One region of the Streptomyces sp. Root1310 genome, then DNA from elsewhere that is predicted to be linked to it. Evidence: riboswitches for the same ligand, from Rfam matches in the RefSeq annotation. Region 1 holds a riboswitch; each other region holds the start of a gene.
The links. A riboswitch is a leader RNA that binds a small molecule or an ion and turns the genes downstream of it on or off. The one in region 1 is predicted to bind S-adenosylmethionine.
Positions count from the first base shown of each region.

Region 1 (5,123 bases):
GCGCAGCTCCCAGTAGGCCCCAGCCTCCCGGGACAGAACCAGCGCGCAGCCCTCGTCGGAGACGACCGGAACCTCCTTGGCGACCAGGTTCATGCCGTCGCGGATCGGGTTCACCAGGGCCACGTCGGCCAGCCGGTAGGCGGCGAGGGAGCGGGCGAAGTCGTCCTTGAGGTTCAGCAGGACCGGGGTCCAGCCGGGCGTGCCGTACGCCTCGTTGATCTCCTCGGACAGGCGTTGCACCTCGGCCATGTAGTCGCGGTAGACGGCGAGGTCCTGGCGGGAGGGGTAGGCGAAGGCCACGTGGACGACCCGTTCGCGCCACTCCGGGTGGTCGTCGAGCAGCTGCCGGTAGGCCAGGAGCCCGCGCACGATGTTCTTGGACAGCTCGGTGCGGTCGACCCGGACGATCGCCTTGCGGCCCTCGCCGATCTCCGCGCGCAGCGCCGCCATGCGCTCGTCGACGTCCGGCCGGTGCGAGCGCTCGCGCAGGAAGTCGGCGTCGGCGCCGAGACCGTGGACACCGATCCGCGTCTTGCCGGGGCCGCCGGCGAACTCCGTACAGCACGCGGCGAACGCGTCCGCCCAGCGCCGGGTGAGGAAGCCCAGGCGGTCCGCGCCGAGCATGCCGTGCAGCAACTGCTCCCGGACGTCCCCCGGCAGCAGCGCGAAGTAGTCCACCGGAGCCCACGGCGTGTGCGAGAAATGGCCGATGCGCAGGTCCGGGCGCAGCTCACGCAGCATCCCCGGCACCAGACACAGGTGGTAGTCCTGGACGAGGACCGCCGCGCCGTCCGCCGCCTCCTCGGCCAGCGCCTGCGCGAACGCCCGGTTGTAGGCCTCGTAGGACGCCCACTGACGGCGGAACTCCGCGTCGAAGGCGGGCTCCAGCGGCGTCTGGTAGAGCAGGTGGTGGACGAACCACAGCACGGAGTTGGCGATGCCGTTGTACGCGTCGGCGTGCACGTCGGCCGGAATGGCGAGCATGCGCACGCCCTCCTCGCCGACGCCCCGCCGGACCGCCTCACGGTCGCCGTCGGAGAGTGCCGAGCACACCCAGAGGGCGCCCGCCTCGGGGCCGATGGCCGACAGGCCGGAGACCAGCCCGCCGCCGCCGCGTTTCGCGTGCAGCGAGCCGTCCTCGCCCACCTCGTAGGAGACCGGACCGCGGTTGGACGCGACCAGCACCTCGGCGGCCCGGGCGGCAGTGTCGTGCGTGGAAGCCATACGCCCAACCTAGCCCGGTCGGGAAACGCTCAAACGTACGGTCGCGCTGCGTGGACGGGCCGTATCCGGCCGTGTCGCCGGTGCCGGCGCCCTGCCGTATACGGCCCGTCCGGCGCTCACGCGACCTTGCGGGTCGCGTACTCCGCGATCTCCGCCATCGGCGGCCGTTCCTCGGTGTCCACGGAGTACGTGCGCGGCTCGAAGCCGTCCGCGCTCCGTTCGAACTGGGTCAGGGACGGGCGGATCAGGTGCCCGCGGGCCAGCCGCAGCTGGGCGGTGCGGTAGATGGCCGCCGCCATCCGGCCCAGCGCCTGTCCGTCCTGGTGACGGTGCTTGCGCACGCCGATGTCGACCTGGGCGAGGGCGTCCAGGCCCACCAGGTGCAGGGCGTCCACCAGCATGCCCAGCTCCACGCCGTAGCCGACGGGGAAGGGCAGCTGCTCCAGCAGACTCCGGCGGGCCGCGTACTCGCCGCCGAGCGGCTGCACGAACCCGGCCAGCTGCGGCCAGTGCATGTTGAGCAGCGGGCGGGCCATGAGCTCGGTGACCCGGCCGCCCTGGCCGGCCGCGCCGCCCAGCGGACGGTCGTACATGCCCTTGACCAGGTCCACCCCGGGGTCGGTGAGCAGCGGGCCGACGATCCCCGTGACGAAGTCCGAGGAGAACTCCCTCAGATCGGCGTCGATGAAACAGACGATGTCTCCGGTGGTGACCAGCAGGGAGCGCCACAGGACCTCGCCCTTGCCGGGCACGGCCGGTATCCGCGGCAGGATGTCGTCCCGGTGGACGACCCGCGCGCCGGCCGCCGCGGCCACCTCGGACGTACGGTCGGTCGATCCCGAGTCGACGACGACGATCTCGTCGACGAGCGGGACCTGGTGCATGAGGTCGTGACGGATGACCGCGACGATGTCACCGACCGTCTCCTCCTCGTTCAGCGCGGGCAGGACGACGGACACCGACTGGTTCGTGGCACGCTTCGCGGCCAGGATCCGGTGGAGCGGACGATCGGTGACGGACCAGGAGCGGGTGGCCAGCCAGCGCTCAGTTTCTCGAAGCACAGTCTGCGGCTCCTCACTGTCGTGATCACACCGGGTGCACGGGAGGTGACCGTGTGATCCATCTCGCGGTTCGGACGACTATCTCAACTGTCCTGGCCTTCGGTTACAGTCTTGAGCAACGCGGATGACCATCGCATGTCCGAGGTCGCCTCCCGTTCACAACTTCATACCGCTCATCCAGAGGGGCAGAGGGATACGGCCCGATGAAGCCCCGGCAACCCTCCAGCCGGTCTCGTAACGATCACCGATCCACGTGGTGACCGCTCCGCGAGGCTCCCGGCTCGGGAAGGTGCCAAATCCGTCTCACGGCGAGATGCGTCGTGAGGAAGATGAGGAGAAAGGGCCTCGCCTCACATGGCTGCGCAGACTGTTGCAAGCACCACCGACTCTACGACGTCCTCTGCTGTCGACCTCGGTCCGGCCGCGGCGCTGAGCTGCCGCGAGTGCGGCCACCGCGTGCCCCTCGGCCCGGTCTTCGCCTGCGAGGAGTGTTTCGGCCCGCTCGAGATCGCCTACGACTTCTCCTCCTACGACACGGAGGAGCTCCGCAAGCGCATCGAGGCGGGGCCCGCGAACATCTGGCGCTACGCGCCGCTGCTGCCGGTCCCGGCGGACGTGGCCGACAAGCCCAACATCAACCCCGGGTGGACCAAGCTCGTCCAGGCCGACAACCTCGCCCGTGAACTGGGCGTCGACGCCGGCAAGCTCTTCGTCAAGGACGACTCCGGCAACCCGACGCACTCCTTCAAGGACCGGGTCGTCGCCCAGGCCATCGAGGCAGCCCGCGCGTTCGGCTTCACCACCCTCTCCTGCTCCTCCACGGGCAACCTGGCCGGTGCCGTCGGCGCCGCCGCCGCCCGGGCGGGCTTCCGGTCCTGCGTGTTCATCCCGCACGACCTGGAGCAGGGCAAGGTCGTCATGGCCGCGATCTACGGCGGCGAGCTCGTCGGCATCGAGGGCAACTACGACGACGTCAACCGCTTCTGCTCCGAGCTCATCGGCGACTCGGCGGGCGAGGGCTGGGGCTTCGTCAACGTCAACCTGCGGCCGTACTACGCCGAGGGTTCCAAGACGCTGGCGTACGAGATCTGCGAGCAGCTCGGCTGGCGGCTGCCGGACCAGCTGGTCGTGCCGATCGCCTCCGGCTCCCAGCTCACGAAGATCGACAAGGGCCTGCAGGAGCTGATCAGGCTCGGGCTGGTCGAGGACAAGCCGTACAAGATCTTCGGTGCGCAGGCCGAGGGCTGCTCCCCGGTGTCGGTGGCCTACAAGGCCGGGCACGACGTGGTCCGTCCCCAGAAGCCGGACACCATCGCCAAGTCGCTGGCCATCGGCAACCCGGCGGACGGTCCCTACGTCCTCGACATCGCCCGGCGCACCGGCGGCGCGGTGGAGGACGTGAACGACGAGCAGATCGTCGACGCGATCAAGCTGCTGGCGCGGACCGAGGGCATCTTCGCCGAGACCGCGGGCGGGGTGACGGTGGGCGTGACGCGCAAGCTGATCGAGAACGGTCTTCTCGACCCGTCGAAGACGACCGTCGTCCTCAACACGGGCGACGGACTGAAGACCCTGGACGCGGTGGCCGGCACCGGGCTGACCGCGACCATCCGCCCGAACCTCGAGTCCTTCCGAGAGGCCGGCCTCGCGTCATGAGCGGGGCGCTCCGCCACGAGTCCGTATGTGCGCCGCGGGCGGGCGTGGTCCGGCCGCGCCCAGGCGGCGGCGGTCGCACGATCCAGACAGCCCCGCGTCCCTGAGGCCGACTACCCGACCGGAGATCACCAGACATGAGCGTCAACGTCCGCATCCCCACCATCCTGCGCACCTACACCGGCGGCCAGGCCGAGGTGAAGGCCGAGGGGGCGACCCTCGGTGAGGTCATCGCCGACCTGGAGAGGAACCACACCGGCATCGCCGCCCGGGTCCTGGACGACCAGGGGAAGCTGCGCCGGTTCGTCAACGTGTACGTGAACGACGACGACGTCCGCTTCGAGCAGGGTCTGGAGACGGCGACCCCGGACGGCGCCGGCGTCTCGATCATCCCGGCCGTCGCGGGTGGCTGACCGTAGTTCAGTACCCATCGGTAGTAACCGTCGGTAACAGTGATTACCGAGCGTTCATCGAATTGCCCTCTCCGCGATAGAAGCGGAGGGGGCAATTCAGTGTGGTTGAGCGCGGTACAGTTGGGGAACCCGGTCCGGATCATCGGATCCGGAGTCTTTGCTTTCTGCTCCGCGCCCGACAAGAAGCAGCCAATGTGTGCGCCTCTTTCGTGGCTTTTGCGGCTTATGCAGGGCCCGACTTGCCCTTAATTCAGGCGAATTCTCGCCACATTCCGGATCCCGCGCGTCCGGAATTCTCGTCCGACTGACCTGTTGCAGACGGCAGTTGGACAGATACATTCAGCCGCGGTCGACGCGTTCCGGCGCACGCCCCCAAGCCAACCGGGGGGTGAGGTCTGACCCGGATCCGCGAAGTGTGGATCCGTGCAAGGGCCAGTAATAGGGGAGTTAGGCATGGCTCAGGGCACCGTCAAATGGTTCAACGCGGAGAAGGGGTACGGCTTCATCGCGGTCGACGGTGGTGCGGATGTTTTCGTCCACTACAGCGCGATTCAGATGGACGGCTACCGCACCCTGGAAGAGGGTCAGCGGGTCGATTTCGAGATCTCGCAGGGTCAGAAGGGGCCGCAGGCGGACATGGTCCGGCTCGCGACCGGCTGAAGCACGCGCCGACTGAAAGCGTCGTTCTTCTGTACAACTGACGAAGGGCTCGCACTCCCACGGGGGGCGAGCCCTTCGGTCTGTCCGGGGGCTTCCGCGGGACGCCGGTGGG
Region 1 covers NZ_LMEQ01000001.1:2,083,288-2,088,410, reverse strand. The annotation lists gene ASD48_RS09010 (trehalose-6-phosphate synthase) at 1-1,224, opposite strand, end outside; gene ASD48_RS09005 (glucosyl-3-phosphoglycerate synthase) at 1,341-2,285, opposite strand; SAM riboswitch class I at 2,456-2,621, shown strand; gene thrC (threonine synthase) at 2,640-3,941, shown strand; gene ASD48_RS08995 (MoaD/ThiS family protein) at 4,076-4,351, shown strand; gene ASD48_RS08990 (cold-shock protein) at 4,805-5,011, shown strand.

Region 2 (5,123 bases), on a different contig from region 1:
CCTCCGGTTGCTCGCGTAAGTCGCCGTCGGGTGCGCGTCGGTGACGTTGCCTCAGGAGTTTTCCCGGGCGGGAAGCCGGTCGAGGCCTGTGTCGAGCATGATGCGGTCTACGGTCCACGGGAGCGTGCTGTCGGCGCCGATGACTGTCTCGACACCGCCCGGCAGCAGATCGAGCTCTCGGTACCAGGCGCGCAGGTCCGCCTCGGCGACCTCGTGGGCGATGGGCTTCGTGGCGTGACGCACCAGGGTCTCGGCGAGCGGCACATGAAGGTAGTAGCAGTGGGTCGGGCCGCGGTGCTCCCTGCGCAGTCGTTCGAGCATGGGCCCGTACCGGTCGGCGTGGAGGATGCCCTCCAGGACGACGTGGTAACCGGCGTCCAGGGCATAGCGGGCGACGGCCTCGATGAGCCCGATGTTCGCCGCGCCGGGCCGGTCGTGCTCGCGCAGCACGACCCGGCGGAGGTTGTCCTGCCCGACCAGGGCCAGGCCCCGGCCGAACCTCTCGCGGAGACCGGCCGCCACCGCCGACTTGCCCGAGGCGCTGTTGCCGCGCAGGACGACCAGCCGGGTCTCTGGGGTGCCCACCATCACGCGGCCCACGCTACCGGCCCGGCCGACTTCACCGCGCGGACGGCGTGCCCGACGGTACGGCCGGTCCACCCGGCAGGGGCACGTGGACCCGGAGGCCTCCGCCAGAGCACTGTTCGAATCGACCGAAAATGTGAACGGGTGTACGTGCCGGGGTCGTTGGGACGTAAGTTGTGGCTCGAACTGCCCACGCCTCGGCCGAAAGACGGACGCCCCTCATGACCGACCATGTGACCACGCCCGGTTCAGCGGCACCTCAGAAGATCGACACCTCGGTGCCGCACTCGGCACGCATCTGGAACTACTGGCTGGGCGGGAAGGACAACTACCCCGTCGACGAGCAGGCCGGTGACGCCTACACCGCCGTGTTCCCCGGCATCGTCACCATCGCGCGCAGCAGCCGCGCGTTCCTGCGCCGCAACATCACGTTCCTGGTCTCCGAGGCGGGCATACGGCAGTTCCTCGACGTCGGAACCGGCCTGCCGACCGCGGACAACACCCACGAGGTAGCCCAGCGTCTCGCCCCCGAGACCAGGATCGTCTACGTCGACAACGACCCGCTGGTCCTGGCCCACGCCCGCGCCCTGCTCTACTCCACCCCGGAGGGCGCGACCTCCTACGTCGACGCCAACGTGCTGGACCCGGAGCGCATCCTGGCGCGCGCCGCGGAGACGCTGGACTTCAGCCGCCCCACCGCGCTCATCCTCAGCAACATCCTGGGTCACGTCGCCGACCACGACCAGGCCCGGTCCATCGTCACCACGCTGATGGCGGCGCTGCCGTCCGGCAGCTACCTCTCCGTCAACGACGGTTCGCGGGGCATCGACCCGGTCTTCGAAGAGGCCCAGGACGCCTACAACGAAAGCGGCGCCGTCCCGTACAACCTGCGCTCCGTCGACGAGATCACGGCGTACTTCGACGGCCTGGAGCTCCTCGAGCCCGGAGTCGTCTCGGTCCCCCTCTGGCGCCCGGAGTCCACCTCCCCCGCCCCCGTCGTCATCGGCGAGCACGGCGGCCTCGCCCGCAAGCCGTAACCGCCCGCGCCGCCCTCCCCACCGGACGGGCGGGCGGCACGCACGGACACGGCTCCGCCGCACCCGCCGTCACCGCCGCACCGGCGGTGACGGCGGGTGCGGCGGAGCCGTTCAACTCTCCTACCGATATTGACGGATAATGTCAGTACTCCGTAAGATCGACCCCGGCATTGAGTGTCAGCGTCAAGCCCTGGCTAGCTGACCGGCAACCCTCCTCCGCGGTGGGGTGCTCCAGGTGAAAGCCCGGCAGGGTCACCGACTCTGCAAGCGCGTGGCCCTGTTCAGGGGCCTGAGATGGGGAGGACCAGCGTGCGGCACAGCGGCAACCTGAGCGCCTCGATCGCGACCGCGGCTCTGTTCTCCGGATTCTCCCGCCGCCGCCACATCGACCTGCGGCGTTCCGCCAGCTGTCTGTGTCAGGGCTGATCACGCCCCACACCGCAGGCTGACCCCCGCCCACGGCGCGGTCACGCCGTCATCGACGTCGCCGTCGACACCCTCGTCGGCGCCCCCCTCCCCCTGAACAGTTCTGAGCAGTGCCGCCCCGTGCGGGGCCGGCACCCTCCGCGCATCGCCATGGCCGCGTGTCGCGCCGGCATGTGCGCGGTGACCTTGGAGTAGGAGAACCATCCCGTGACAGCGCATCCGGATTCCCGTACCCCCCGGTGGGCGGCGCTCGCCGCACTCGTGACCGGCAGCCTTCTGCTCAGCGCCTGCTCATCCAGCGGCAGCGGCAGCGCGAGCGGCGCGGGCGGCAGCCCGAGGTCGGGTGGCACCCTCACCTTCGCGGTGGGTTCCGACGCCGGCTGCGTGGATCCGCAGCAGGTGGGCAGCAACGACACCATCTACTCACTGCGCCAGGTCGTGGACTCCCTGACCGACCAGGACCCCAAGACCGGCAAGATCGTGCCGTGGCTCGCGAAGAGCTGGGACATCAGCTCGGACACGACGACGTTCACGTTCCACCTGAGATCAGGGGTGACCTTCAGCGACGGGACACCGCTCACCGCGCAGGTGGTCAAGGACAACTTCGACGCGGTGCCCAAGCTCGGCGCCCTCGGCACACTCGCCCAGGGGTACCTGAGCGGCGTGGAGAGCACCACCGCCGTCGACCCGCTCACCGTGCGGGTGAGGTTCAAGCAGCCCAACGCCCAGTTCCTGCAGGCCACGGCCACGCACTCGCTGGGGATCGAGTCGTCGGCGAGCGTCCACAGAAGCCCGCAGGAGAAGTGCAGCAAGGGAGTGGTCGGCTCCGGGCCGTTCGTGCTGAACGGATATGTGCAGAATCAGTCGATCACCCTGGCCAAGCGTGCCAAGTACGCCTGGGGTTCCTCCCTGTGGACCAAGCAGGGCGAGGCCTACCTGGACAAGCTGGTGTTCAAGGTGGTGCCCGAGGCGGGCGTGCGCACCGGCAGCCTCCAGTCCGGCCAGGTGGACGCGATCGGCAGCGTCGGTCGGGCCAACGAGGCGGCGCTCAAGGGCGGCGCGGTGAACCTCCAGGCACGGGCCAACCCGGGCGTGGTGTTCAACCTGGGCCTCAACAACTCCCGTCCGCTCTTCAAGGACGCGAAGGTACGGCAGGCGATCCTGTTCGCCATCGACAGGCAGCAGATCGTCGACGCCGTCTTCCCGACCGGCACCGAGCCCGCGACCAGTATCCTGGCGCACACGACACCCGACTACACCGATCTCGGCTCCGACCTGACCTTCGACGCCGCCAAGGCCAAGTCACTGCTGGAATCCGCCGGTTGGCAGGCGGGCGGCGACGGCGTCCGGGTCAAGGACGGCAAGAAGCTGAGCCTGACCGTCAAGTGGTTCGCCAACGCGGCCACCAACCAGCCCGCGCTGGAACTGATCCAGCAGCAACTCAAGGCCGTCGGCGTCGAGGTGGTGCTCAAGCAGCTCCAGATCGCCCAGTTCTCCCCCACCCTGCAGTCCGGTGACTTCGACGCGGTGTGGGGCAACGTGACCCGCGCCGACCCGGACATCCTGCGCAGCTCGTACTCCACCCAGCTGGCCAACTTCTACCACCTGCCGGCCGGCCCGCTGGACACCGCGCTGACCCGGCAGGCGGCGACGACCGACGCGGCGAAGCGCAAACAACTCGTCACCCAGGCACAGCAGTTGATCGTGCAGAACGCCTACGTCGTACCCGTGGTGGAGCTTCAGACCCAGCTGGGGGTGGCGAAGAAGGTGCACCACCTCGACTTCGAGGCCTCCAGCCGGATCCAGCTGCACGACACCTGGATCGGATAGCGGTCGGCATGCGTCTCTATGTGGTCAAGCGACTCGCGCAGGCCCTCGGGGTGCTCTGGGCGGCCTACACGGTGTCCTTCCTCGTCCTGGACTACCTGCCCGGTGACCCCGTCTCGGCGATGGCCGGCGCGGGAGCGGACACGGGCCAGGTCGATCCGGCCCAACTCGCCGCGCTGCGGCACGAGTACGGCTTCGACAAACCGATTCTCGCGCAGTACGCCGACTATCTCGGCAGGGCGGTGCGCGGCGACTTCGGCGACTCGGTGTCCACCGGCCGGCCGGTGACCTCGACGCTGGCCGACGCGCTGCCGCAGACCCTCCAGCTGACCGGGGCGGCGCTGCTCCTCGCGGTGTTCCTCGGCGGCGGGCTTGCGGTGCTGGCCACCTACACCAGCCGGCGCTGGTTGCGGCAACTGCTGCTGTCGCTGCCGCCGCTGGGGGTGTCGGTGCCCACGTTCTGGGTCGGGCTGGTCCTCGTGGAGCTGTTCTCCTTCCGGACGAGACTGTTCCCGGCGTTCGGCAACGACGGGCTGCGGGGCCTGGTGCTGCCTGCGGTGACGCTGGCGGTCCCGACCGGCGCGCTGGTGGCACAGGTGCTGGCCAAGAGCCTGCTCACCGCGCTGGACCAGGCCTATGTGGAGACCGCCCGGGCCAAGGGCGCCGGTCGGCTGCGCATCCATCTGCGGCACGCGCTGCGCAACGCCTCGCTGCCGGCCCTGACGGTCGTCGGACTGCTGGCCGGCCAGCTGATCGCCGGTTCGGTCGTCGTCGAGACGGTGTTCTCCCGCGACGGTCTGGGCCGGGTGACGGCAGCCGCGGTCACGGTCCAGGACATCCCGCTGGTCCAGGGGGTCGTGGTGTTCGGGGCGCTGATCTTCGTGGCGGCCAATCTGATCGTCGATCTCGTCTACCCGCTGCTCGACCCGCGGATCGTGGTGGCGGCGAGCAGGAAGGTGCGTCCCGCATGAGCCGGACCCTTGCCGACGGTGTCACCGCCGGAACTGCCGGAACCGCCGGAACGGCGGGCGCCGCAGGAACGGCCGAAGCGGTCGGACCGGTCGATGCCGTGGCCGGCCTGGCCCTGACCGTGGATCCAGGGGCCGACCCGGGCCCCGCGCATGCCGGACGTGGTGTCGGACCGCGGCGGTTCCTGCTGTTCCTGTTGCGCCGGCCCGGGCTGCTGGCCTCCGTCCTGGTGCTGGTTTTGGTGATCCTGGCCGCGTTCTGGCCAGGGCTGTTCACCTC
Region 2 covers NZ_LMEQ01000034.1:166,844-171,966, forward strand. The annotation lists gene ASD48_RS39065 (AAA family ATPase) at 52-588, opposite strand; gene ASD48_RS39070 (SAM-dependent methyltransferase) at 807-1,622, shown strand; SAM riboswitch class IV at 1,789-1,898, shown strand; gene ASD48_RS46110 (putative leader peptide) at 1,917-2,048, shown strand; gene ASD48_RS39075 (ABC transporter substrate-binding protein) at 2,256-3,878, shown strand; gene ASD48_RS39080 (ABC transporter permease) at 3,887-4,846, shown strand; gene ASD48_RS39085 (ABC transporter permease) at 4,843-5,123, shown strand, end outside.
Region 2: linked by a shared signal. The riboswitch ahead of ASD48_RS46110 (putative leader peptide) and the one ahead of thrC (threonine synthase) in region 1 are both predicted to bind S-adenosylmethionine.

Region 3 (5,123 bases), on a different contig from region 1:
GACACCCGGCCGATGGTCACGCTGCCGGCCGCGCTGCCGGTCGTGGTGGCGGCCTCGCTGTCACCACCGCAGGCGGCGAGCCCGGTGGCGAGGGTGGCGACCGCGGTCGCCACGGTGATGCCGCGAATCAGGCTGCGTCGGGTGAAGTGGGCAGACATGGGCGTCCTTTGTGACTGGTGTGACTGGGCGAGAGGGTGGTGGCGGGGGGGAGGTGGCGTGGTGGAGCTGTGGGGGGGGAGGGTGGGGCTCTTCGGTGTCAGAGCACCTTGCTGAGGAAGTCCCGGGTCCGCTCGTGCCGCGGATTTTCGAGGACCTCCCCCGGCGGGCCCTGCTCGACGATCTTCCCGTCGTCGATGAAGACGACCCGGTCGGCGACCTCGCGGGCGAAGCCGACCTCGTGGGTGACGATGACGAGGGTGGTGCCGCTGGTCGCCAGGTCCTTGATGACGGCGAGGACCTCGCCCACGAGCTCGGGGTCGAGGGCGGAGGTGGGCTCGTCGAAGAGGATGACGCCGGGGCGCAGCGCGAGGGCGCGGGCGATGGCTACACGCTGCTGCTGGCCGCCGGACAGCTGCCGGGGATAGGCGCCGGCCTTGTCGGCGAGGCCCACCCGGTCCAGGAGTTCCCGGGCCAGTTCCAGGGCCGCGGGCTTGGCGAGCCGCCCGGTGGCGACCGGCGCGGCGGCGACGTTGTCGAGGACGGTCAGGTGCGGGAAGAGGTTGAAGTTCTGGAAGACGAAGCCGATCCGGCCGCGCTGGGCCAGGATGGCCCTTTCGCTCAGCTCGCGCAGCCGGTCGCCGTTGCGGCGGACGCCGATCAGCTCGCCGTTGATGCTGACATAGCCGATCTCGGGCTTCTCCAGGTGGTTGACGACCCGCAGCAGGGTGGACTTGCCGGAGCCGGACGGGCCGAGGATCACGGTGACCTCGCCGGGCCGCACGGTCAGGCTCACACCGTCCAGGACCCGGTGGGCGCCGTACCACTTGTGCACGTCGTGCACCTCGACGGCGGCGGGCACGATCCCGGCGGTGCCGGTGCTCTGCACGGTCTCGGTGGTCATACGGCGGCCTCCCGGCGGATGCGGGCCCGCAGGTCGGTGAGACCGGTCCGCAGTTTCTGAAGCGGCGTCGGCGGCAGGGACCGCGTGGCGCCCCGGGCGTAGTACCGCTCGACGTAGAACTGGACGACGGAGACGAGGCTGGTCAGGATCAGGTACCAGACGGTGACGACCAGCAGCAGCGGCACGATGTCGCCGGGGTAGGTGGCCCCCATGGTCTGCGCGGTGCCGAACAGGTCGAGCAGGGACACGTAGAAGACCAGTGAGGTGGACTTGACCAGGCCGATCAGCTGGTTGACGTAGTTCGGTGTGATCGATCGCAAGGCCTGCGGGAAGACGATCTTCCAGAACTGGTAGCGCTTGGGCAGGCCGAGCGCGGCGGCCGCCTCGTGCTGGCCCTGGTCGACGGAGAGGATGCCGCCGCGGACCACTTCGGCGGCGTAGGCCGCCTCGTTGAGACTGAGGCCGACGACGGCGATCACCATGTCGGTGGCCAGCCGGGACTCGTCGAAGCGGAAGAACGCCGGGCCGAAGGGCACCCCGACACTCAAAGTCTGGTACAGGGCGCTGAAGTTGTAGAGGAAGAGCAGCACCACGATCAGCGGGATGGAGCGCAGCGCCCACACGTAGATCCAGCTGACCGCGCGCAGCACCGGGCTCTTCGAGAGCCGGGCGAGGGCGAGCAGGATGCCGCCCAGCAGGCCCAGCACCGCGCTGTAGGCGGCCACTTCCAGGGTGATCAGCAGTCCGTCGAGGATGACCGGCCGCAGGAACCAGTAGCCGAAGCGGTCCCACTGGTAGAAGGGGTTGGAGATCAGTCCGTGCGTGAACTGCGCCACCAGGACCAGGGCCACGGCGGTGGCGATCCAGCGGCCGGGCTTGCGCAGCGGCTGGACGCGCTGGGCGGTGAGCTTCTCCGACGGGACGTCGAGGGCGGGTGCGGGTTCGGCGAGGGTCACGGCGCCTGGGGGTTCACTCATGAGGGGCTCCGGCGGGAGTCGGACACCCCGGGTCACGGCGGACGTGCGTGGCCGGACGCGCTTGTGCGGGGCGGCGGGGACCGCTCCGCGGGCGCGAACAGGGCATGGCGCACGGATGCGTACAGGAGACCGGGGTGGGGCGGACAACGGCACACCGCTCGGGCGGTGTTCGTCAGGAACGCGGAGGCGGGGCTGCGGTGCGAGGGGTTCGTTCAGCCCCGACAGCGGGCACGGCCCGGTGCGGTACACAGTGCGCTGTTCACGCGCAGGAGGTCGACGGCGCGGTTGGCGACGAGGATGTCGAGGTACGGCCGTACGCAGCCCCGGGGGCGACGGGGCGCCGTCCGATGAGCTGCGTACATGTCCGTCACCATCACTGTTCCGGCCCCCGAGGGGCCCTCGCGCTTACCGATACGTCATTACCGAAACGTCGGTCCGGTCGTCACCTGGGGCACCCCACCGCGGAGCGAGGGTTGCCGGTCAGCTAGCCAGGGCTTGTCGCTGACGCTCATGACCGTTCTGGGCCGTAAGTAAGACAGTTGCCCGAACGAATGTCAACGGTTGTCCGGTGGGTGGACCGGTTCAGGGCCGGTTGACCTGCGGTCGGACCACCGAACCGGCTTCCGCGTGGGTCTCCCAGTCCAGGATCTGGACGGCGGCGCCGGCGGCCTCCAGGCCCTGGCAACGGGCGTGGTGACGGCGGGCGATGGCGTCCAGGTCGAGGTGGGCGCCGAAGGCCGGGCGGGCGGCCAGCCGACGGGCGTAGGCCCACAGCGCGGGGTGGTCGGCGATGCGGTGCACGGCGGCCGCGTCCAGGTGGTAGCGGTGCACGGTGTCGAGTTGGACCAGGGCGACCCACAACTCGACGTCTGCTGCCGTGATCTGATCGCTGATCAGGTGCTCGTGGGCACCGAGCCCTCGCTCCAGCACCCCGAGTGTGGTGAGCAACGTGTCGAGGGCGGCGGTGCGCTCCGCCTCCTCGGCGTCGGCCGCTCCGGCGCGCTGGGCGGCCTCCTCGATGCCCTGGGCGCACATCCGCTCCACGGCCTCGATCTGCGACTCCGCGCCGCACGGGTACAGGGTGGGCCGGCCGCCGCCGAAGTGCCGGGCCAGGTCCCGGGCGATGTCGGGGCCGTGGCTGCTCACGATGCGCCCGGACCAGTCGTCGCTGAGCACGGGCGCGAGGGCGGGGCCGGTGTACCGGTGCGCGCTGGCGTCGTACAGCGGACGCAGCGCCGAGTGACCTCCGTCGGGGCAGTCCGGGACGGCGGGCAGGAAGGTGACCGGGCAGGCCTTGTCCAGGCCGAGGAGGCTGTGGGTGACGGCGATGCGCAGACAGTCGGGGTCGGCCGCCGCCAGATGGAGGCGGTAGCGGCGCGGCACCGCGTAGTGGCCGCTGCGCGCGTCCCGGCCGATCCGGCCCCGGAAGGCGGCGGTGGGCCGGGTGGACGGGTGGGCGGCCAGTGGTGTGAAGGACATGACTCTCCCCGGGGGCGGGACGCACGAGGGACGTGCGCGCGGCGGATGCGACGTCGAAGAGGGAGGTGCGGGAGGTACGGAGGTACGGGAGGCACGGAGGTACGTACCTCGCGGACCTCGTCCGCACGTGCCGGGTGCGGCCGCGTCCGCGGGACACCGCCGGTGCGGTTCGGCGCGGGGACGGGCCCGGCTCAGTCCCGGAACCTGATGGCGCTGCAGACGCGCTTCAGGTCGATGTGACGGCGGGAGGTGAGAAGGGGTGACGACCACGCCGTGCGGCCCGCTCGGCCGGTGGTCGGCTCCAGTCGCCCCATTGTTTCCCTACCCGTTCACTAGGATTCCCGGATCGAGTGTCGATCCGCCTCGAGCCTCCGTCAAGGGGGCGTCCACCAGGTGAGTACCGGGGGCTCCCCGGGGCGGCCCCGGGGAGCCCCCGGGGAGCGGGAGCGGGTGCGCGGCCCGGGACGCTCGGCCGGAGGCGGGCGGCGCCCCGGGCGTCTGAACGGCCGACGGCTCACCCCTTGGGTGACGCGTCCCGCCGGAGGCGCCGCGAGCAGCGAGAGGGTGAGACGGCGGTGCCCCCGTACCGTCTGCCCACGAGCGGCCTGACGGCGTGCGGGCCGAGTGGCTTCCGCCCGATCGCCTCCGGCCTCCGGGCTCCGGGCTGCGCGCCGCGGTCGTTCAGACGACCCGGTAGCGCAGGTGGGTCACGGACCCCGTGCGGGGTCTGCCCTGCGGGATCAGCTCGGTGCCCCCGTACCGTCTGCCCACGACCGCGCCGAACGCCTCCGTCACGCGTGCCCGGACCGGAGCCGCGGTGCCGGGACCATGGGCCCGCCTCGGCGATCCGGCGGGCCAACGGCGCGCTTCCTGGCCGCCCCCACTCCGATGAAGCAGGCGCGCACGGTCGCTGCTTCAACTCTCCTGCCGGGGGCGCCAGAACACCGCGAGCAGCCCGGCCGTCGCGACGACACCCACCCCGAGCACGACACCGGCGCCCGCCCATCCGGTCACCCCGATGTCCGCGGCCTGGTCCACCGCGTACTCCCCCGGCCCCCACGCCCCCAGCGCCACCGCGAGGACGCCCAGGACGAGGACGTACTCGTAGCCGTCCTTGAACACGAAGAAGCCGTTGCGACGGTGTGCGAGCAGGCCCGCCACCAGCATCACGGACAGCACCGCCGCGCAGGCCAGTGAGGTCAGGAAGCCCGCCAACAGAAGCACGCCCGCGCCGAGTTCGGTGAGGACGCTGAGCCATGCCTGGAGTCTCGGGCGGGTGAGTCCGAGCCCGCCGAACCAGCCGGCGGTACCGGATATGCCGCCTCCGCCGCGCCAGTGGTTCCAGCCGTGCGCCAGCATCACCGCACCGAGCACGACCCGTACGAGCAGCAGTGCGGTGTCCGAAGCCTCACTCATCGCCATGTCCCCTTGTCCGTCGGGAGTGCCCGCACACCCGGCGCGCACTCCTCGACGAAGGCGGGCGCGTGCGGGTGGCGGGCGAGAGCGGTACGGCCGACGCGGTGTGGTGGCCCGCGCCCGCCTGCTCGTGGCGTACCACCAGTGGGGCTCCGGTGAACATGAAAGCGAGGTCCGTCCCCCACCTCTGC
Region 3 covers NZ_LMEQ01000023.1:560,526-565,648, forward strand. The annotation lists gene ASD48_RS26550 (transporter substrate-binding domain-containing protein) at 1-158, opposite strand, end outside; gene ASD48_RS26555 (amino acid ABC transporter ATP-binding protein) at 257-1,060, opposite strand; gene ASD48_RS26560 (amino acid ABC transporter permease) at 1,057-2,037, opposite strand; SAM riboswitch class IV at 2,434-2,553, opposite strand; gene ASD48_RS26565 (glutathione S-transferase C-terminal domain-containing protein) at 2,620-3,516, opposite strand; gene ASD48_RS26570 (DoxX family protein) at 4,432-4,932, opposite strand.
Region 3: linked by a shared signal. The riboswitch ahead of ASD48_RS26560 (amino acid ABC transporter permease) and the one ahead of thrC (threonine synthase) in region 1 are both predicted to bind S-adenosylmethionine.

Region 4 (5,123 bases), 1.6 Mb from region 1:
CGCGTTCCGCAAGCCGCGTGAGATCAACTGGCTGTTCGGCTTCCTGCTGTTCGTCCTCGGCATGTTCACCGGTTTCACCGGTTACTCGCTCCCGGACGACCTGCTCTCCGGCACCGGTGTCCGCTTCACCCAGGGCGCGATCCTGTCGATGCCGATCGTCGGCACCTACATCTCGATGTTCCTGTTCGGCGGGGAGTTCCCGGGCCACGACTTCGTGGCGCGGTTCTACTCGATCCACATCCTGCTGCTGCCGGGCATCATGCTCGGGCTGGTGGTCGGCCACCTGATCCTGGTCTTCTACCACAAGCACACGCAGTTCGCGGGCCCCGGCAAGAGCAACAAGAACGTCGTCGGCATGCCGCTGCTGCCGGTGTACATGGCCAAGGCCGGAGGCTTCTTCTTCCTGGTCTTCGGTGTCATCGGGGTCATCGCGGGCATCGCGCAGATCAACCCGATCTGGGCCATGGGCCCCTACCGTCCGGACCAGGTGTCGACCGGCGCCCAGCCCGACTGGTACATGGGCTTCGCCGAGGGTCTGATCCGCTTCATGCCGGGCTGGGAGATCAACATCTGGGGCCACACCCTGGTCCTGGGCGTGTTCATCCCGCTGGTGCTGTTCGGTGTTCTCCTCGCGATCCTCGCGCTGTACCCCTTCATCGAGTCGTGGGTCACGGGCGACAAGCGCGAGCACCACATCCTGGACCGGCCGCGCAACGCCCCGACGCGCACCGCGCTGGGTGTCGCCTGGGTCACGATGTACATGATCATGCTGGTCGGCGGTGGCAACGACCTGTGGGCCACCCACCTCCACCTGTCGATCAACTCGATCACCTGGTTCGTCCGGATCTTCTTCATCGCCGGACCGGTCATCGCGTACATCGCCACCAAGCGGATCTGCCTCGGCCTCCAGCGCCGGGACCGGGACAAGGTGCTGCACGGTCGCGAGACCGGCACCATCAAGCGCCTGCCGCACGGTGAGTTCATCGAGATCCACGAGCCGCTCAGCCAGGAGCAGCTGCACACCCTCACGGCGCACGAGCAGTACGAGCCGGCCGCGATCGGCGCCGCCGTCGACGAGAACGGCGTCGAGCGCAAGGTGAAGGGCACGGAGAAGCTCCGCGCCAAGATCAGCGGGGCGTACTTCGGTGAGGATCAGCAGATTCCGAAGCCCACCGTGGAGGAGTACAAGGAGATCACGAGCGGCCACGGCCACCACTGATCGCTGAGGCGTCGCCACGCCGCAGGAAAGGGCCCCGTCCGGTCTTCGGACGGGGCCCTTTGCCGTGCCCACGGGCTGGATAGGGTGGGGTGCACCTTGTCACGAGGCGCACGACGGCACACGACGTACTCGACACACTCGACGTACACGACGACACACGCAGGAGCGGCTATGAGCGCTGTGACCCCCGCTGGAGGCGACATCGCGGCGGGCCGTTCCTGGCCCGAGGTGCTGAACGGTCTGCTGTACGGCCGCGACCAGGACGCCGACGCCACCTTCTGGGCGCTGGACCGGATCATGCGCGGCGAGGCGACCGACGCGCAGATCGCCGGGTTCGTGGTGGCGCTGCGGGCCAAGGGCGAGACCGTCGCGGAGATCAACGGGCTCGTCCGGGCGATGTACGAGCACGCCAACCTGATCGAGGTGCCCGGACGGACCGTCGACATCGTCGGCACCGGCGGCGACGGTGCGAAGACGGTCAACATCTCCACGATGTCGGCGATCGTCGTGGCCGGCTCGGGCGCCACGGTCGTCAAGCACGGCAACCGGGCGGCGTCCTCCGCGTCCGGCGCCTCCGACGTCCTGGAGAAGCTCGGCGTCAATCTGGAGCTGACCCCGCGGCGGGTGGCCGAGGTGGCCCAGGAGGCCGGGATCACCTTCTGCTTCGCGATCAAGTTCCACCCGGCGCTGCGTCATGTGGGCGCCGCGCGCGGCCAGTTGGGGATCCGCACGGTGTTCAACGTGCTCGGCCCGCTGACCAACCCCGCCAAGGTGCGGGCCCAGGCGGTCGGGGTCGCGGACCCGCGGATGGCGCCGGTCGTCGCGGGCGTCTTCGCCGAGCGCGGCAACTCGTCCCTGGTCTTCCGGGGCGACGACGGGCTCGACGAGCTGACCACGACGGCCACGTCCCATGTGTGGGTCGTCCGCGACGGCAAGGTCACCGAGGAGACGTTCGACCCGCGTGACGTCGGGCTCGAGCTGGTCCCGGTCGAGGCTCTGCGGGGCGGGGACCCCTCGTACAACGCGGAGGTCGCCCGCCGCCTTCTGGAGGGCGAGACGGGCCCGGTGCGGGACGCCGTGCTGCTGAACTCGGCGGCGGCGCTGGTGGCCCTGGACCCGGGCTCCGGGTCCCTTGCCGGGCAACTGCGCGAGGGCATGGACAGGGCGGCCGAGTCGATCGACTCGGGTGCGGCCAAGCGGGCGCTGGACCGCTGGGTCGCAGCCACCCGGGCGTGACGCCCCACCGCTGACTGTCGTCCCGCGATCCGGACACGGGTTGCGGGACGGCGATCACTTCACGTAGGTTCCTGTATCAGGTCATGAGTGACAGTCATGAGGCCCCGGCCGACTGTCCGGCAACCCTCCGTCCGTGGCGGGGTGCCCCGGGTGAAGACCAGGTCGTAGGCAGCGAGGTCTACGGCAAGCGCGGACCCCTCGCACTCTTCTGAGTGAGTACCGCCAGGGGTCCTGGTCGTTCGAGGGAGTCTTCCGTGAGCAAGCGAATGCGATAGGGCGTAGAGCCCCGCCTCCGCATACCCCTTTCACCTTCCTCCGTGCTCGAGCCATGTCCGCTCGCACGGCGGTTCCCCCTTGCCTCTCACGGGAGTTCGCCATGTCTGTCTCCACTGCTGCCGCCACCCGTACCGTTTGTGCACAGCTGCCCGTTCTCGGCGGGGATGTCACGGTCCCGCTCGTGACGGGTGGCGAGGTCACCTACGCGGCGCTCGACTACGCGGCCAGCGCCCCCGCCCTCCAGCGCGTCTGGGACGACGTGGCGGCCTACGCCCCGTACTACGGCAGCGTCCACCGGGGTGCCGGCTACCTCTCGCAGCTGTCCACGGACCTCTTCGAGAACGCCCGCACGACGGTGGCCGAGTTCCTGGACTGCCGCCCCGACGACCAGCTGGTCTTCACCCGCTCGACGACGGACTCCCTCAACCTGCTGGCGCGGGCGCTCCCCGCCGGCTGCCAGGTCTTCGTCTTCGAGACCGAGCACCACGCCTCGCTGCTGCCCTGGCAGGACGCCCGGGTCACCTACCTGGACGCCCCGCGCACCCCGCGCCAGGCCGTCGAGACGCTGGAGCGGGCCCTCGCCGACCGGGAGCCGTACGGCCCGGCCCTGGTCTGCGTCACCGGCGCCTCGAACGTCACCGGCGAGCTGTGGCCGGTACGCGAGCTGGCGGCCGCCGCGCACGCGCACGGCGCCCGGATCGTCCTGGACGCGGCCCAGCTGGCCCCGCACCACCCGGTCTCCGTCCAGGAGCTCGACGTCGACTGGGTCGCCTTCTCCGGCCACAAGCTGTACGCGCCCTTCGGCTCCGGCGTGCTGGCCGGCCGTGCCGACTGGCTGGTGGCGGCCGACCCGTACCTGGCCGGCGGCGGCGCCAGCCGCAAGGTCACGCGGCGCGAGGACGGGGGAGTGGACGTGGAGTGGCACGAGAGCGCCGCCCGCCACGAGGCCGGCTCCCCGAACGTGATCGGCGCCTACTCCATCGCCTCGGCGTGCAAGGCCCTCACCGAGGCGGGCTTCGACAGCCTGGTCGCCCGGGAGGAGTACCTGATCGCGAAGGTGCGGGCCGGTCTGGCCGCGGTCCCGCAGGTGAAGGTGCTGTCGCTGTTCGGGGACGACGCGCCGCGGGTCGGCGTGATCTCCTTCGTCGTCGAGGGCTGGAACAGCTCCCACTTCGCGGCCGCCCTCTCCGCCGAGTACGGCATCGGGGTCCGCGACGGGCTCTTCTGCGCCCACCCGCTGGTCCGTACCCTGCTCGGCGGCGACCCGCAGACCCAGGGCGAGTGCGGCGCCCCCGAGGCGGCTCCCGGCGAGAAGTCCCTCAACGCGATCCGGGTGAGCTTCGGCGCGGGCACCCCGGACGAGCATGTGGAGCGCTTCGTGAACGCCGTGCGCGAACTGGTGAGCGAGGGCGCGCGGTGGCAGTACCGGACGGAGGACGGCCGCTGCGTGCCCGCGGTCTGAGCGACGGTCCGCCGGAGGCGGTGTTCAGCCGGTCGGGGGTCCGGCGGGTCAGGTGGCCGGCGGGTCAGGTGGCCGGCCGGTCAGGAGTCCAGACCGATCGCGAACGCCGCCTCCAGGTCGTGCTGCGAGTAGGTGCGGAAGGCGACGTGCGTGTCCGTGCCCTCCACTCCGGGGATCTTGCTGATGCTGCCCGGGATGACCTCCGCCAGGTCCTCGTGCTCCTTGACCCGCACCATGGCGATCAGGTCGTACGTCCCGGTGACGGAGAAGACCTCGCTGACGGAGTCCAGCGAAGCGATCCGCTCCGCGATCTCGGGAATCCGGTCCACGCTGGTCTTGATGAGGACGATCGCGGTGATCACGGCTGGTTCTCTCCCTCGGGGGCCGGAGCTGGGGCGGGCTTCACTCTAGTCGCCCGCCCGTCACCCGCCGCCGCCCCTTCGGGGCCGCCCTTCGCACCTCTGTTCTTCCCGGAACGGGCCCACGCGTAGAGGAGCCCCAGGCCGAAGCCCACCAGGTGGGCCAGATAGGCGACCCCCGGCCCCTGGGCGGCCCGCCCCGCCGCCACCCACTGCAGGGCCGCCCAGAAGGGCAGCACGACCCATGCCGGGAAGCGCAGCGGCAGGAAGAACAGGAACGGCAGGAGACTGGTCACCCGCGCTCGGGGGAACAGGTACAGAAACGCGCCGAGGACCGCGGAGATCGCCCCGGAGGCGCCGACCAGGGACTGTGACGACTCGGCGTTGGCGGCGGCGTAGCCCAGCAGGGCCAGATAGCCGCAGCCGAGGTAGAACAGCGTGAACTCGACGCGGCCCATCCGGTCCTCGGTCATCGTCCCGAAGACGTAGAGGAAGAGCATGTTGCCCAGCAGGTGCACCCAGCTGCCGTGGACGAAGAGGGCCGTGGCCGGGGTCAGGGCGGCCCGCGGGG
Region 4 covers NZ_LMEQ01000001.1:446,582-451,704, reverse strand. The annotation lists gene ASD48_RS02070 (cytochrome bc complex cytochrome b subunit) at 1-1,219, shown strand, start outside; gene trpD (anthranilate phosphoribosyltransferase) at 1,391-2,455, shown strand; SAM riboswitch class IV at 2,535-2,651, shown strand; gene ASD48_RS02060 (aminotransferase class V-fold PLP-dependent enzyme) at 2,832-4,193, shown strand; gene ASD48_RS02055 (Lrp/AsnC ligand binding domain-containing protein) at 4,274-4,555, opposite strand; gene ASD48_RS02050 (rhomboid family intramembrane serine protease) at 4,552-5,123, opposite strand, start outside.
Region 4: linked by a shared signal. The riboswitch ahead of ASD48_RS02060 (aminotransferase class V-fold PLP-dependent enzyme) and the one ahead of thrC (threonine synthase) in region 1 are both predicted to bind S-adenosylmethionine.